4 regions of the Bradyrhizobium sp. CCBAU 45394 genome follow, and region 3 is predicted to be linked to each of the others. Evidence: predicted binding sites of a transcription regulator. Region 3 holds the regulator's gene; each other region holds the start of a gene.
What was found. The regulator LexA, encoded in region 3, represses DNA repair genes until DNA is damaged. The targets are predictions, from matches to a motif close to TGTTCNNNNTGTGTTCNG.
Positions count from the first base shown of each region.

Region 1: WN73_RS41490 (PA0069 family radical SAM protein) is a predicted target of LexA. The motif match lies at 1,467-1,484, and genes of this name have one in related genera.
Region 2: WN73_RS24510 (ribonuclease T2 family protein) is a predicted target of LexA. The motif match lies at 2,123-2,140, and genes of this name have one in related genera.
Region 4: ruvC (crossover junction endodeoxyribonuclease RuvC) is a predicted target of LexA. The motif match lies at 1,609-1,626, and genes of this name have one in related genera.

Region 1 is NZ_LBIX01000177.1:148,297-151,242, forward strand. It holds gene WN73_RS41485 (phosphoketolase family protein) at 1-1,295, opposite strand, end outside; gene WN73_RS41490 (PA0069 family radical SAM protein) at 1,506-2,669, shown strand; gene WN73_RS41495 (VOC family protein) at 2,694-2,946, shown strand, end outside.
Region 2 is NZ_LBIX01000167.1:97,410-100,355, reverse strand. It holds gene WN73_RS24520 (cold-shock protein) at 1-136, opposite strand, end outside; gene WN73_RS24515 (23S rRNA (adenine(2030)-N(6))-methyltransferase RlmJ) at 387-1,247, opposite strand; gene WN73_RS24510 (ribonuclease T2 family protein) at 1,372-2,076, opposite strand; gene WN73_RS24505 (hypothetical protein) at 2,196-2,660, opposite strand; gene WN73_RS24500 (hypothetical protein) at 2,843-2,946, shown strand, end outside.
Region 3 is NZ_LBIX01000158.1:46,041-48,986, forward strand. It holds gene WN73_RS18355 (molybdopterin molybdotransferase MoeA) at 6-1,217, shown strand; gene lexA (transcriptional repressor LexA) at 1,393-2,088, shown strand; gene WN73_RS18365 (hypothetical protein) at 2,376-2,582, shown strand; gene WN73_RS18370 (hypothetical protein) at 2,776-2,946, shown strand, end outside.
Region 4 is NZ_LBIX01000012.1:267,803-270,748, reverse strand. It holds gene ruvB (Holliday junction branch migration DNA helicase RuvB) at 1-227, opposite strand, end outside; gene ruvA (Holliday junction branch migration protein RuvA) at 248-865, opposite strand; gene ruvC (crossover junction endodeoxyribonuclease RuvC) at 1,051-1,578, opposite strand; gene WN73_RS08420 (YebC/PmpR family DNA-binding transcriptional regulator) at 1,817-2,563, opposite strand; gene WN73_RS08415 (methyl-accepting chemotaxis protein) at 2,769-2,946, shown strand, end outside.

The sequences.
Region 1 (2,946 bases), on a different contig from region 3:
AGCCGGTTTGACGCCGTCTCGTCCGGACCCATGATGCGAAAGTTGCGCTCTTGCGCGTTGAGGCGGATGACGTCGCGCAAAAATTTGCCGAGCTCGCGCGTCGCTTCCCCCGTGACGGCGCCGGGCTGCGGCACTTCGACGGCAAAGCTGCGGAAGTCCGGCAGCTTCAGCTCCTTCTTCAGCAATCCGCCATTGGCATGCGGATTGGCGCCCATGCGGCGATTGCCCTCGGGTGCCAGCGCCTGGAGCTCGGGGACGAGCGCGCCGCTCGCGTCGAACAGTTTCTCCGGCTCGTAGCTGCGCATCCAGTCTTCGAGCACCTTCAGATGCGCAGGGTTCTCGCGGCAGCTTGCGACCGGCACCTGATGCGCGCGCCAAAAACCTTCGACCTTCTTGCCGTCGACTTCCTTCGGACCGGTCCAGCCCTTCGGGCTGCGCAGCACGATCATCGGCCAGCGTGGCCGCTCGACGTTTTTGCGCCCGTCGCGGGCGTGCTGCTGGATCGAGCGGATGCTGGCGAATGCGACGTCGAGCGCATCCGCCATGATCCGGTGCATCAATTTGGGATCGTCGCCCTCGACGAACAGGGTCTCGTGGCCGAACCCGCGGAACAGATCGCGGATCTCGCTGTCAGACATTCGTCCGAGCACGGTCGGGTTGGCAATCTTGTAACCGTTGAGGTGCAGGATCGGCAGCACCGCGCCGTCATGCGCCGGATTCAGGAACTTGTTGGAGTGCCAGGACGCCGCGAGCGGGCCGGTTTCGGCCTCGCCGTCGCCGACGACGCAGGCGACGACCAGGTCGGGATTGTCGAGCGCCGCGCCATAGGCGTGCACCAGCGCGTAGCCGAGCTCGCCGCCTTCGTGGATCGAGCCGGGCGTCTCCGGCGCGGCGTGGCTCGGGATGCCGCCGGGGAAGGAGAACTGCCGGAATAGCTTGCGCAATCCGTCCGCATCGCGCGCGATGTTAGGATAGATCTCGCTGTAGCTGCCTTCGAGATAAGTGTTGGCGACCATGCCCGGGCCACCATGGCCGGGACCGCAGACATAGAGCACGTTGAGGTCCAGCGCGCGGATGACGCGGTTGAGATGGGCGTAGATGAAGTTCAAGCCGGGCGTCGTGCCCCAATGGCCGAGCAAACGCGGCTTGATGTGCTCGGCCCGCAGCGGTTCGCGCAGCAGGGGGTTGTCGAGCAGGTAGATCTGCCCGACAGAGAGGTAGTTGGCGGCGCGCCAGTAGCGATCGAGGAGATCGAGGTCGCTGCTCGCGGCGGCCGATTGTTGTTGATTTGTCATGTTCCTGCCGACCTTCACCCGGGATCGTCACCAACCGAGTTCCGGCGCGATCGATCCTTCGCGGCATCAAACGAGATCGTGGTGACGGCGATGTTGCGTGAGGTCAAAGGCAGGCGCCCGAAGTTTGGGCGCCTCTACTGTGCATGGGGTTGTTTTCACGTTTTTTGTTCTTGTTCTTGATTTGTTCCTTTGGCGTGCTATCTTGGCTTCATGAGTCCAGCATCCTCTCATGCTCTCAAGCACCCGCCGGTCACGGCGCCCTCCGAGCCGGCGGGTGCGCCTTCTGATTTCCCCGAGCTCGCTGTCGCCATCGACAAGCAGCGCAGGCGGGGGCGGGGCGCGCAGTCCAACGCCAGCGGCCGCTATGAGGCCGAGGCGCGCGTCGCCTTCGACGACGGCTGGCAGAGCCTGGAAGAGCTGCCGCCATTCAAGACCACGGTCGCGGTCGACACCTCGCGCAAGGTGATCACCCGCAACGATTCCCCCGATATCGGCTTCGACCGCTCGATCAACCCCTATCGCGGCTGCGAGCACGGCTGCGTCTACTGTTTCGCGCGGCCGACCCATGCCTATCTCGGCCTGTCGCCCGGGCTCGACTTCGAGTCCAAACTGTTCGTCAAGCCGGAGGCCCCGGCGCTGCTCGAGAAGGAGCTCGCAGCAGCAGGCTATGAGCCGCGGATGATCGCGATCGGCACCAACACCGATCCCTATCAGCCGATCGAGCGCGAGCGAAAAATCATGCGCGGCATCCTGGAGGCGCTGGAGCGCGCTGGTCATCCCGTCGGCATCGTCACCAAATCGGCGCTGGTGGTGCGTGACATCGACATTCTCTCGCGCATGGCCAAGCGCAACCTCGCCAAGGTCGCGATCTCGGTGACTTCGCTCGATCCAAAGCTGGCGCGCACCATGGAGCCGCGGGCCTCGACGCCGCCGAAGCGGCTGGAGGCGCTGAAGCAGCTCTCCGATGCCGGCATTCCCACCACCGTGATGGTCGCGCCAGTGATTCCCGCGCTGAACGATTCCGAGATCGAGCGAATTCTCGATGCGGCCGCCCATGCCGGCGTCAAGGAAGCCTCCTACGTGCTGCTGCGGCTGCCGCTGGAGGTGCGCGACCTCTTCCGCGAATGGCTGATGGCGAACTATCCGGACCGCTATCGCCACGTCTTCACGCTGATCCGCGACATGCGCGGCGGCCGCGACTACGACGCGAAATGGGGCGAGCGCATGAAGGGCACCGGCCCGATGGCCTGGACCATCGGCCGCCGCTTCGAGATCGCCTGCGACAGGCTGGGGCTCAACAAGCGTCGCGCAAAACTGACGATGGATCACTTCGCGCGGCCGAAGCGGAACGGCGATCAGCTCAGCCTGTTCTAGGAGCCGAGGCGAACGAGGTGTGTCATGAGTAAGGAACTGCCGCCCCCGGTGCCGCGGCTCACGGTCATCACGCTGGGTGTGAGCGACATTCGCGCCAGCATCGCGTTCTATGATGCGCTGGGCTTTTCGCGCCGGCTGAAGGCGACCGGCGAGGCCGTCGCCTTCTACGATACCGGCGGTCCGGTGCTTGCCCTGTTTCACTGGGACCAGCTCGCGGCCGACGCGGCCTTGCCGGATAAGCCCAGGCCGACGACCTTCCGCGGCATCACGCTCGCCT
Region 2 (2,946 bases), on a different contig from region 3:
CTTCGGCAAGGTCCTTCAGTCCCGCTCGCTCCACAGCAGTGATGTGAACGAAGACATCGCGACCGCCGTCATCCGGCTTGATGAAGCCGTAGCCGCGCTCGCCGTTGAAGAACTTGACCGTTCCCGTCATGGCCATCGGGAAACTCCCCCTCATTGCTCCTCCGTCGTGACGCAGACTCACGTCACGACATGACCGGGCCGTACGGAGCCCGGGAGCTGGCCATCCTTGGGCGGACCTTTCGGTCCGGCCGGATCTTTCTTAGGCCTTCACTCCGCCGCAACCATTCGCGGAAGCGGAACGTAAAGCCAGTCACGGAAATAGCATAATACGGTTCTTTGCAGATTGACTACCGCTCCTGCATATTTTTCCCAAGAATGCCGGAGTGTTACGGCCTCGGCACCTCTAATCGGAATCTGGCAGCGCCGCCCTGGCCGAGCGGCATTTCGAGCTCGGGCAGGATCGTCTTGAGCTCGCCGTGCAGCGTGTAAGGGGGATTGACGATCAGCAGTCCGGTGGAGGTGAGGGCTGCGCCGTCCGCTTGCGGCGCGGCACTGAATTCGAGGCGCAGGCATTTGCCCGGTGGCTTTGCTGCGGCTGCGAGCCGCGCCACGAGCTGTGCCAGCGCATCGGTGGCGCGCCGGCTCTTGGCGGGATACCAGATTACATAGATACCGGTCGGCCATTTTGCGAAAGCCTCCGAGAAGGCTTCGCCCAGCCGTTCGAACTCGTTCTTTGCCTCGAACGGCGGGTCGATCAGCACGAGCCCGCGCCGCTCCTTCGGCGGCACGAAGGCCGGCAGTGCCACCCAGCCGTCGAGATCGACCACGCGTGCCTGCTCGTCGCGGCGCAGCACGTCGATCAGCGCCTTGCGTGCCTTCGGCTCGAGTTCGCAGGCGACGAGGCGGTCCTGCGGCCTGAGCAGGCCGCGCGCGATCAGCGGCGAACCTGGATAGGCCTTGAGCTCGCCCTTCGGATTGAAGGCGCGGACGATGTCGAGATAAGGCTTTGTCAGCGCCGCGGTCTCGTTCGACAGGCGCGCCTGCATCAGTCGCGCGATGCCGGTTAGCCATTCGCCACCGCGCCGCGCCTCGTCGCTTTCGAGATCGTAGAGGCCGGCGCCGGCATGGGTGTCGATGACGCGGAACGCCCCCGGCTTGTCCTGCAAATAAGTGAGGATGCGCGCCAGCACGATGTGCTTGATGACATCGGCAAAGTTGCCGGCATGAAAGGCGTGACGGTAGTTCATGGCGGAGAGTTACGACATCGCGCGATGAAAGTAACTCCCGTCATTCCCGGGCGGTACGTAGCACCGAACTGCGCACCATAGTTCACGCTTCGCGTGCCCCGGAATGACGGAGCTGATTTTGCAGCTACCCACCCCTGATCGGCGGCATCGTCACCTGGTCGCGGCGGCAGGCGCGGCGGTCCATCTCCTCGCAGGCGCGGAATTGCAGGTCCTTGCTGAGGCAGATGCGGACCTCGGACAGCCGCGTCCGGTTGCAGGTGACCGAGACGGCGGCGCTGCCGAGGCCCGGATTGGCCTTGATGAAGGCCTCCTCGACGTCGGCAGGCGCCACGGTCTTGGCCTGCGACAATTCGAGATATTCGGCCGGAATCTTGATCGCGGCGCGCGCTTTCCTGATCGTCTCGAAATAGCTGCGGTCGGCGAGCCCCGAGCAGGTGCCGTGCTTGTCCCACTCGTTGAAGATCAGGCCCGGCGCCGGCATCAGGTCGAGCATCGAGGAGACGATGCTGCGGTTCAGCCGCGGCGCCGGCCGCTGGCAATATTCCGGGAAGCCGTTCTCATATTGCGGCCACAGCCCGTGCACCACGAAGGAATAGGGCCGGCCGCTGCACTGGATCTGGGAGCGGCCGCCGCGCTCCGCCGCCTCCTCGCAGAAGGAGGGCGACCACGAGAGCGACAGCACATAGAAATCGAATTCGCCGGGCGCGTTCTGCCGCCTGTCCTGCGCTGTCGCGACGCCCGCCGGCAAGACCAGCCCGGCGGCAAAGGTCAAGGCCAGGGTCAGCGAGATCATCAGGCGGGAGAACGAATGCAATCTGGAATGAAACATGGCGACGCCCCTCAACTAGACTGTGCAATCGAGCCTAGCAGGCGATAAGAACATTTCAAGAACAAAATTCGGGCGGCCCTCGTCAGGCCGCTGGCCCGGTCCGAATCAGGGCTGTCGAATTACTGCTTGGCGGCGCGACAGGCCGGATTGTAGGCCCAGTTGCGGTCGAGCCCGACCACGCACCATTCGACACCATTGCCGTAACCGGCGAAGCCGCCATCCTCGATGATCGAGAAATGCACCTTGCGCACCTTGCCGTCGTTCAGCATGGCCTCGCCGGTGCAATAACGGCGCGGAATATTGTCGGACTGCCAGGGTCGGAACGCGGTCTCGTGCACGGCGGAGAAGCCGGTGATCTTCAACGAGGAATTCCAGAAGGCGCTTTCCTTCTCCCAGAACTGGGTGGCGATCGTCGGCAGCGCCTTGTCGCAATCTGCCACATTGCCGTCATAGCGCGGTCCGCTCAGCCAGAAATTCAGCTCCAGCGGATTGGCGGCCCTGGCCTCACCGAGCGACAGCGCCCCGAACATGAGGCCGAGCACGGCGGCAAAGCGGAGCGATTTCAGGGAGGTCGAGGCGCGCATGGGCAATCCAGACAGATGATCTGCGGAGGTCGGACGGTGCCGCGAAGGGCGGGTGAGGTCAAGTGCAGCGCGGCAACACTTGGCCAGGAGTTGACCAGAACGTCGCATCCGACAGGGCTTCAGTTCTTTTCACTTCCGTCCCGGCACCGTAAACTGGCGCCAACCAATTGGAGTAACGGGAAATGCGAATCATTGCGGCCGCGGGCCTTCTTGCCCTGGGTATGATGGCGGGCCAGTCGGCGCGCGCCGATATCCTTCCTGTACCCCCGTTCAAGGGCAACGACAC
Region 3 (2,946 bases):
TCGCCGTGGCCTTGATGCCGGTTTCTGACGCGCTCGCCGCGGTGCTGGCCGGCGCGGAGCCGCTGCCTGAAGAGATGATTCCCCTCGACGAGGCCTACCACCGCGTGCTCGCGCGCGACGTCGCGGCGCGGCGTACCCAGCCGCCCGAGGCGATGTCGGCCATGGACGGCTACGCCGTGCGCGCAGCCGATGCGGCCAGGGTCGACGCGCAGCTCACCATGATCGGCGAGGTCGCGGCGGGCCGGCCGTTCGCGGGAGCGGTCGGCGCCGGCGAAGCGGTGCGAATCTTCACCGGCGGCGTCGTTCCCGCCGGCGCGGACGCGGTCGTGATCCAGGAGGATACGGTCGCCGAGGGCAAGCGCATCACGATCAAGGAAGCCGCTATCGCCGGTCGGCACATCCGGCCCGCCGGCGTCGACTTCCGCGAGGGCGACGTGCTCCTGCGCAAAGGAACCCGGCTCACCGAGCGCGACCTCGCGCTCGCCGCGGGGATGAACCACCCAGACCTGCCCATCCGCCGCCGTCCGAAGGTCGCGATCCTCGCCACCGGCGACGAGCTGGTGATGCCGGGCACCACGCCGGGCCCCGGCCAGATCGTCTATTCCAACGGCTATGCCCTGCACGCCCTCGCCCGCCAGGAGGGCGCAGATACCATCGACCTCGGCGTTGCCGCCGATACGCTGGAGGCCACCACAGCCGGCATCCGCCGTGCCCGAGAGAGCGGCGCCGACATCCTGATCACGATCGGCGGCGCCTCGGTCGGCGACCACGATCTGGTCCAGCAGGCGCTGAAGGCCGAAGGCATTGCGATGGCGTTCTGGAAGATCGCGATGCGGCCGGGCAAGCCGATGATGCACGGCCGGCTAGGGGCGATGGGGGTGATCGGCCTGCCCGGCAATCCCGTGTCGTCCTATGTGTGCGGCTTCCTGTTCATGGTGCCGTTGATTCGCGCCCTGTCGGGCCGCGCCGTGATTCACCATCGTCGCGAGCGCGCCGTGCTCGGCCGCGATGTCGGCGCCAATGACCAGCGCGAGGACTATCTTCGTGCGCGCCTGGAGCGGCGCGACGACGGCATGCTTGTCGCCCTTCCCGTCAATCATCAGGATTCCTCGCTGCTTGCGAATCTCGCTGCGGCGCAGGCACTTCTCGTGCGCGCGCCGTTCGCGCCGAAGGCCGAGGCAGGCGCGCCTTGCGAGGTGCTGCGACTGCCCGCCTGAACGCACTGGTCCTGCGCGTTCCGCGAACTTTGTCGCGTTCACGGTAAATTAAGCAGTTGCGGAACACATATCGAACATATAGTGTCCGTTCATGATTTGTTTCGAGCATCTGGCGGCTCGCCGCTGAATTCACCGTCTCGGAATCGAACGACATCAACCGGGGGATTTGGTCGAGATGTTAACGCGCAAACAATACGAGCTTCTGCGATTCATCAGCGAGCGTTTGAAGGAAAGCGGTGTGCCGCCCTCCTTCGACGAGATGAAGGACGCGCTCGACCTGCGCTCGAAGTCGGGCATCCATCGCCTGATCACCGCACTGGAGGAGCGCGGCTTCATCCGGCGCCTGCCCAACCGGGCCCGCGCGATCGAGGTGATCAAGCTGCCCGAGCTGCAGGCCGCCGCTGGCAACCGCCGTGGCTTCACGCCGAGCGTCATCGAGGGCAATCTCGGCAAGGTGCGAGCGAGCTCCAGCGCGGACGAGGGCGAACGCCCCGTCGCGGTGCCGGTGATGGGCCGCATCGCGGCCGGCACGCCGATCGAAGCGTTGCAGACCCGCAGCCACACCATCAGCGTACCGCCCGACATGCTCGGCTCGGGCGAGCACTACGCGCTCGAAGTGCGCGGCGACTCGATGGTCGAAGCCGGCATCCTCGACGGCGACATGGCGCTGATCCAGCGCAATGAGAGCGCCGACACCGGCGACATCGTGGTGGCGCTGATCGACGACGAGGAAGCGACGCTGAAGCGCTTCCGCCGCCGCGGCGCCTCGATCGCGCTCGAGCCCGCCAATGCGGCCTATGAGGTCCGCATCCTGCCGCCCAACCGAGTGAAGATTCAGGGCAAGCTGATCGGCCTATACCGGAAGTACTGAGCGTGATCCGGACTGGAGGGCCGCGTTAGCGCAAAGTGCGCAGCGGTTTTCCCTCGCGACAAGCGCAGGACGCGCTTGCGCGGAGATCATGCTCAAGCAATCACCTAAGCGCGGCCCGCCGGTTGGCGACCCGCGTCGTTGACGATTGGAGCGGACGATTGTCCGCTCCGGCTGGATAGTCTTTCTGGTTTTGCTCAGATTATCCGGCCCCTCTCTAGCGCTACATCCTCGCGACGCCGCACGAAGCCCTCATCGCTTCGTGGCCCTGGAGATCGAGGAGGCAATCAATGCGCAAGATCGTTTTGAGCACCGTCACGGTGGCGCTGATCGCAGCATCCGCGTCGGCATCGCAAGCCTTCGCCGCGCAGTCGCACCATGCCCGCAAGGCAACGCAGACGACGAGCGAGCAATTGCGCAATGCCCGCAACGCCGTCGCGCAGCCGTCGCAACCCGCCTGGCAATATTCGGGCTGGTCGGCACCTGCTGGTCGCTGACGGAGACGCACGCCAAATGCACGGAAGCGGTTTTTGTTCCTGAGGCATTTGAAAAAGATATTGTGATGGCAGCCTGCGGACCCAAGCCGCAGATTTGCCTACAACCAAGAAGACGCTAACATGCTTCCACTCTGATAGAGGCCAGTGCCTCCGAAGGAGGCGCGGGTCGCTATCCCTGAATGAGGAGCACCCGATGTGTGACTACAGCCTGCATGCCGTCGCGACGCGTCCCGCACAAGTCGGCGAGACGATCGTCACGACCACCTTCCGCGGCACCTCGACGCGCGGCTTCGCCTCCGAGGCCGACATGTCCGTCGCGGTCTGCCTGCTGCCGGGAACGGAGCTCGCCTTCGCCGACAACGTC
Region 4 (2,946 bases), on a different contig from region 3:
AAGCCGACGCCGAGCTCCTTGGCCACGATCTGCGCCAGCGTGGTCTTGCCGAGGCCGGGGGGGCCGACGAACAGCACATGATCCAGCGCCTCGCCGCGCTTGCGCGCCGCCTCGATGAAGATCGAGAGGTTCTTGCGCGCCTGCTGCTGGCCGACGAAGTCGGACAGCGATTGCGGGCGCAGCGCGGTGTCGCCGACATCGTCGCTGCGGCGCTCTGGCGAGACCATGCGGTTGGCCTTGGGATCGCTCACTTCGCGAGTTCCTTCAGGCCGAGGCGAATGAGCTGCGCGGTCTCGGCGCCTTCACCCGCACTGCGCGAGGCCGATGCAATGGCCGCGGCGGCCTGCGGCTGGCCATAGCCGAGATTGACCAGCGCGGAGATCGCATCCGCCACCGGGCGCGGCGCGCGCTGGTCGTCGACGGCACCGGCAAGATGCACCACGGCGGGATCGACATTGGCGAAGGCCGGCGCCTTGTCCTTCAATTCGGTGACGATGCGCTCGGCCACCTTGGGGCCGACGCCCGGCGTGCGTGCCACCGCGGCCTTGTCGCGCAGCGCAATCGCATTGGCGAGGTCGGAGGGCGCCAGCGTGCCGAGCACGGCGAGCGCGACCTTGGCGCCGACGCCCTGCACGGTCTGGAGCAGGCGAAACCATTCGCGCTCCTGGTCGGTGCGGAAGCCGAACAGCTTGATCTGGTCCTCGCGGACATAGGTCTCGATCGACAGCACGGCGGCCTCGCCGGGCGACGGCAGATGCTGCAGCGTGCGCGTCGAGCAGTGCACCTGGTAGCCGACGCCGCCGACGTCGAGGATGACGAAATCCTCGCCGTAGGAATCGATCAGGCCCTTCAGCTTGCCGATCATGATTGCGCAGCGCTCTTCTTGTTACCTCCCCCCTTGTGGGGGAGGTCGGATCGCCGAAGGCGATCCGGGAGGGGGGTAAGCCACAGACGCCGGCGCCCGGGGCTACCCCCCTCCCCAACCCTCCCCCACAAGGGGGGAGGGAGAAGAGTGTGCGTGCGGCTCATGTTGCGCCTCATGACTCGAACTTAAACTCCCACCACCTTCAGCCTGAGCGCCGTGCTCTGGCGGTGATGGGCGTGGGTGATGGCGATGGCGAGCGCGTCGGCAGCGTCGGCTGACGGCGGTTCGGCCTTCGGCAGCAATATCTTCAGCATCATCGCGATCTGTTGCTTATCGGCATGGCCGGCGCCGACCACAGTCTTCTTCACCTGGTTCGGCGCATATTCGGCGACGCTGATGCCGAACATTGCGGGCGCCAGCATGGCGACGCCCCGGGCCTGGCCGAGCTTCAGCGTCGCAACGCCGTCCTTGTTCACAAAAGTCTGCTCGACGGCGGCTTCCATCGGCTTGTGATCGGATAGGACAGAGGCGAGCCCTTCGTGGATCGCGAGCAGGCGGCTGGACAGCGGCAGGTCGTCCGGCGGTTCCACCGAACCGCAGGCGACATAGATCAGGCGGTTGCCCTCAGCCTCGATCACGCCCCAGCCGGTACGGCGGAGGCCAGGGTCGATGCCGATGATGCGAACGGGGCCACGAATCGGGAGCGCAGTCATGGGCCAGTGATAGCGGCTGGCTGCGGCGGGGGAAACAGAAACAGAACGGAAGTAACAGGGGAAGTGTCGCTCTTCGCCTCTCCCCGCTTGCGGGGAGAGGCCGGAATGCGCGCGAAGCGCGGATTCCGGGTGAGGGGGACTCCACGAGTCCCTCTATCACCGCCGACGCGGAAACAGCCCCTCACCCCAACCCTCTCCCCGCAGAGCGGGGCGAGGGCGCACACCGTTCGTGTGTCCCCTACCCGCCCATCTTGGCAATAAGCGCGTCCGACACCTCGAAATTGGCGTAGACGTTCTGGACGTCGTCGTGCTCGTTGAGCAGGTCCATCAGCTTGAGCAGCTTCTCGCCGGTCTCGTCATCGACGGCGACCGTGTTCTGCGGCTTCCAGATCAGCGCGGCCTTGCGCGGCTCGCCGAACTTGGCTTCCAGCGCCTTGGCGACGTCGCGATAGCCTTCGGTCGAGGCGTAGATCTCGTGTCCGCCTTCGCCGGAGACGACGTCGTCTGCGCCGGCCTCGATCGCGGCATCGAGCACCGCGTCGTCGGAAGCGACGCTGCGGTCGTATTCGATGATGCCGGTGCGGTCGAACATGAAGGAGACCGAACCGGTTTCGCCGAGATTGCCGCCCGACTTGGTGAAGAAGGAGCGGATGTCGGAGGCGGCGCGGTTGCGGTTGTCGGTCAGCGCCTCGACGATGACGGCGACGCCGCCGGGGCCATAGCCCTCGTAGCGGATCTCGTCATAGTTCTCGCCGTCGCTGCCGAGCGCCTTCTTGATGGCGCGCTCGATATTGTCCTTCGGCATGTTCTCCGCGCGCGCGGCGATCACGGCGGCGCGGAGGCGCGGGTTCATGGCGGGGTCGGGCGTGCCGAGCTTGGCGGCGACGGTGATTTCCCGCGCCAGCTTGCCGAACAGCTTCGACTTCTGGGCATCCTGCCGCCCCTTGCGGTGCATGATGTTCTTGAATTGGGAATGTCCGGCCATGCGTGGTCTCGTAAAGGAATCGTGCGCCTAAGGTGAGCGTGGGAAGCGCGGCCTTATAGGCCGCCAACCCACCGGAATGAAAGAGGCTCTACGACTTTAAGGTAACACCGTAGTGGCCCTTGCCCAGATGTCAGGCATCGTTAACCCTGACTTCATTCCGGCCTGCGAAAATAGCGTACGACCGTCCCCCGACAAGAGAGACTTGATGGCGTTCGGACTATTTCGGAAGCCTCTGCCGGACATGGCTGCGCCCGCGGCCGCCCCGCAGGCTGCGGCGCCGCCGGCCCATTCCGAGCCCGGCCCGGCCGCTGAGAGCGATTCTGCCAGGGAAATCCTGGAACTGCTGGAACTCGAGCTGGGCGCGATGATTCGCCAGCTCGAGC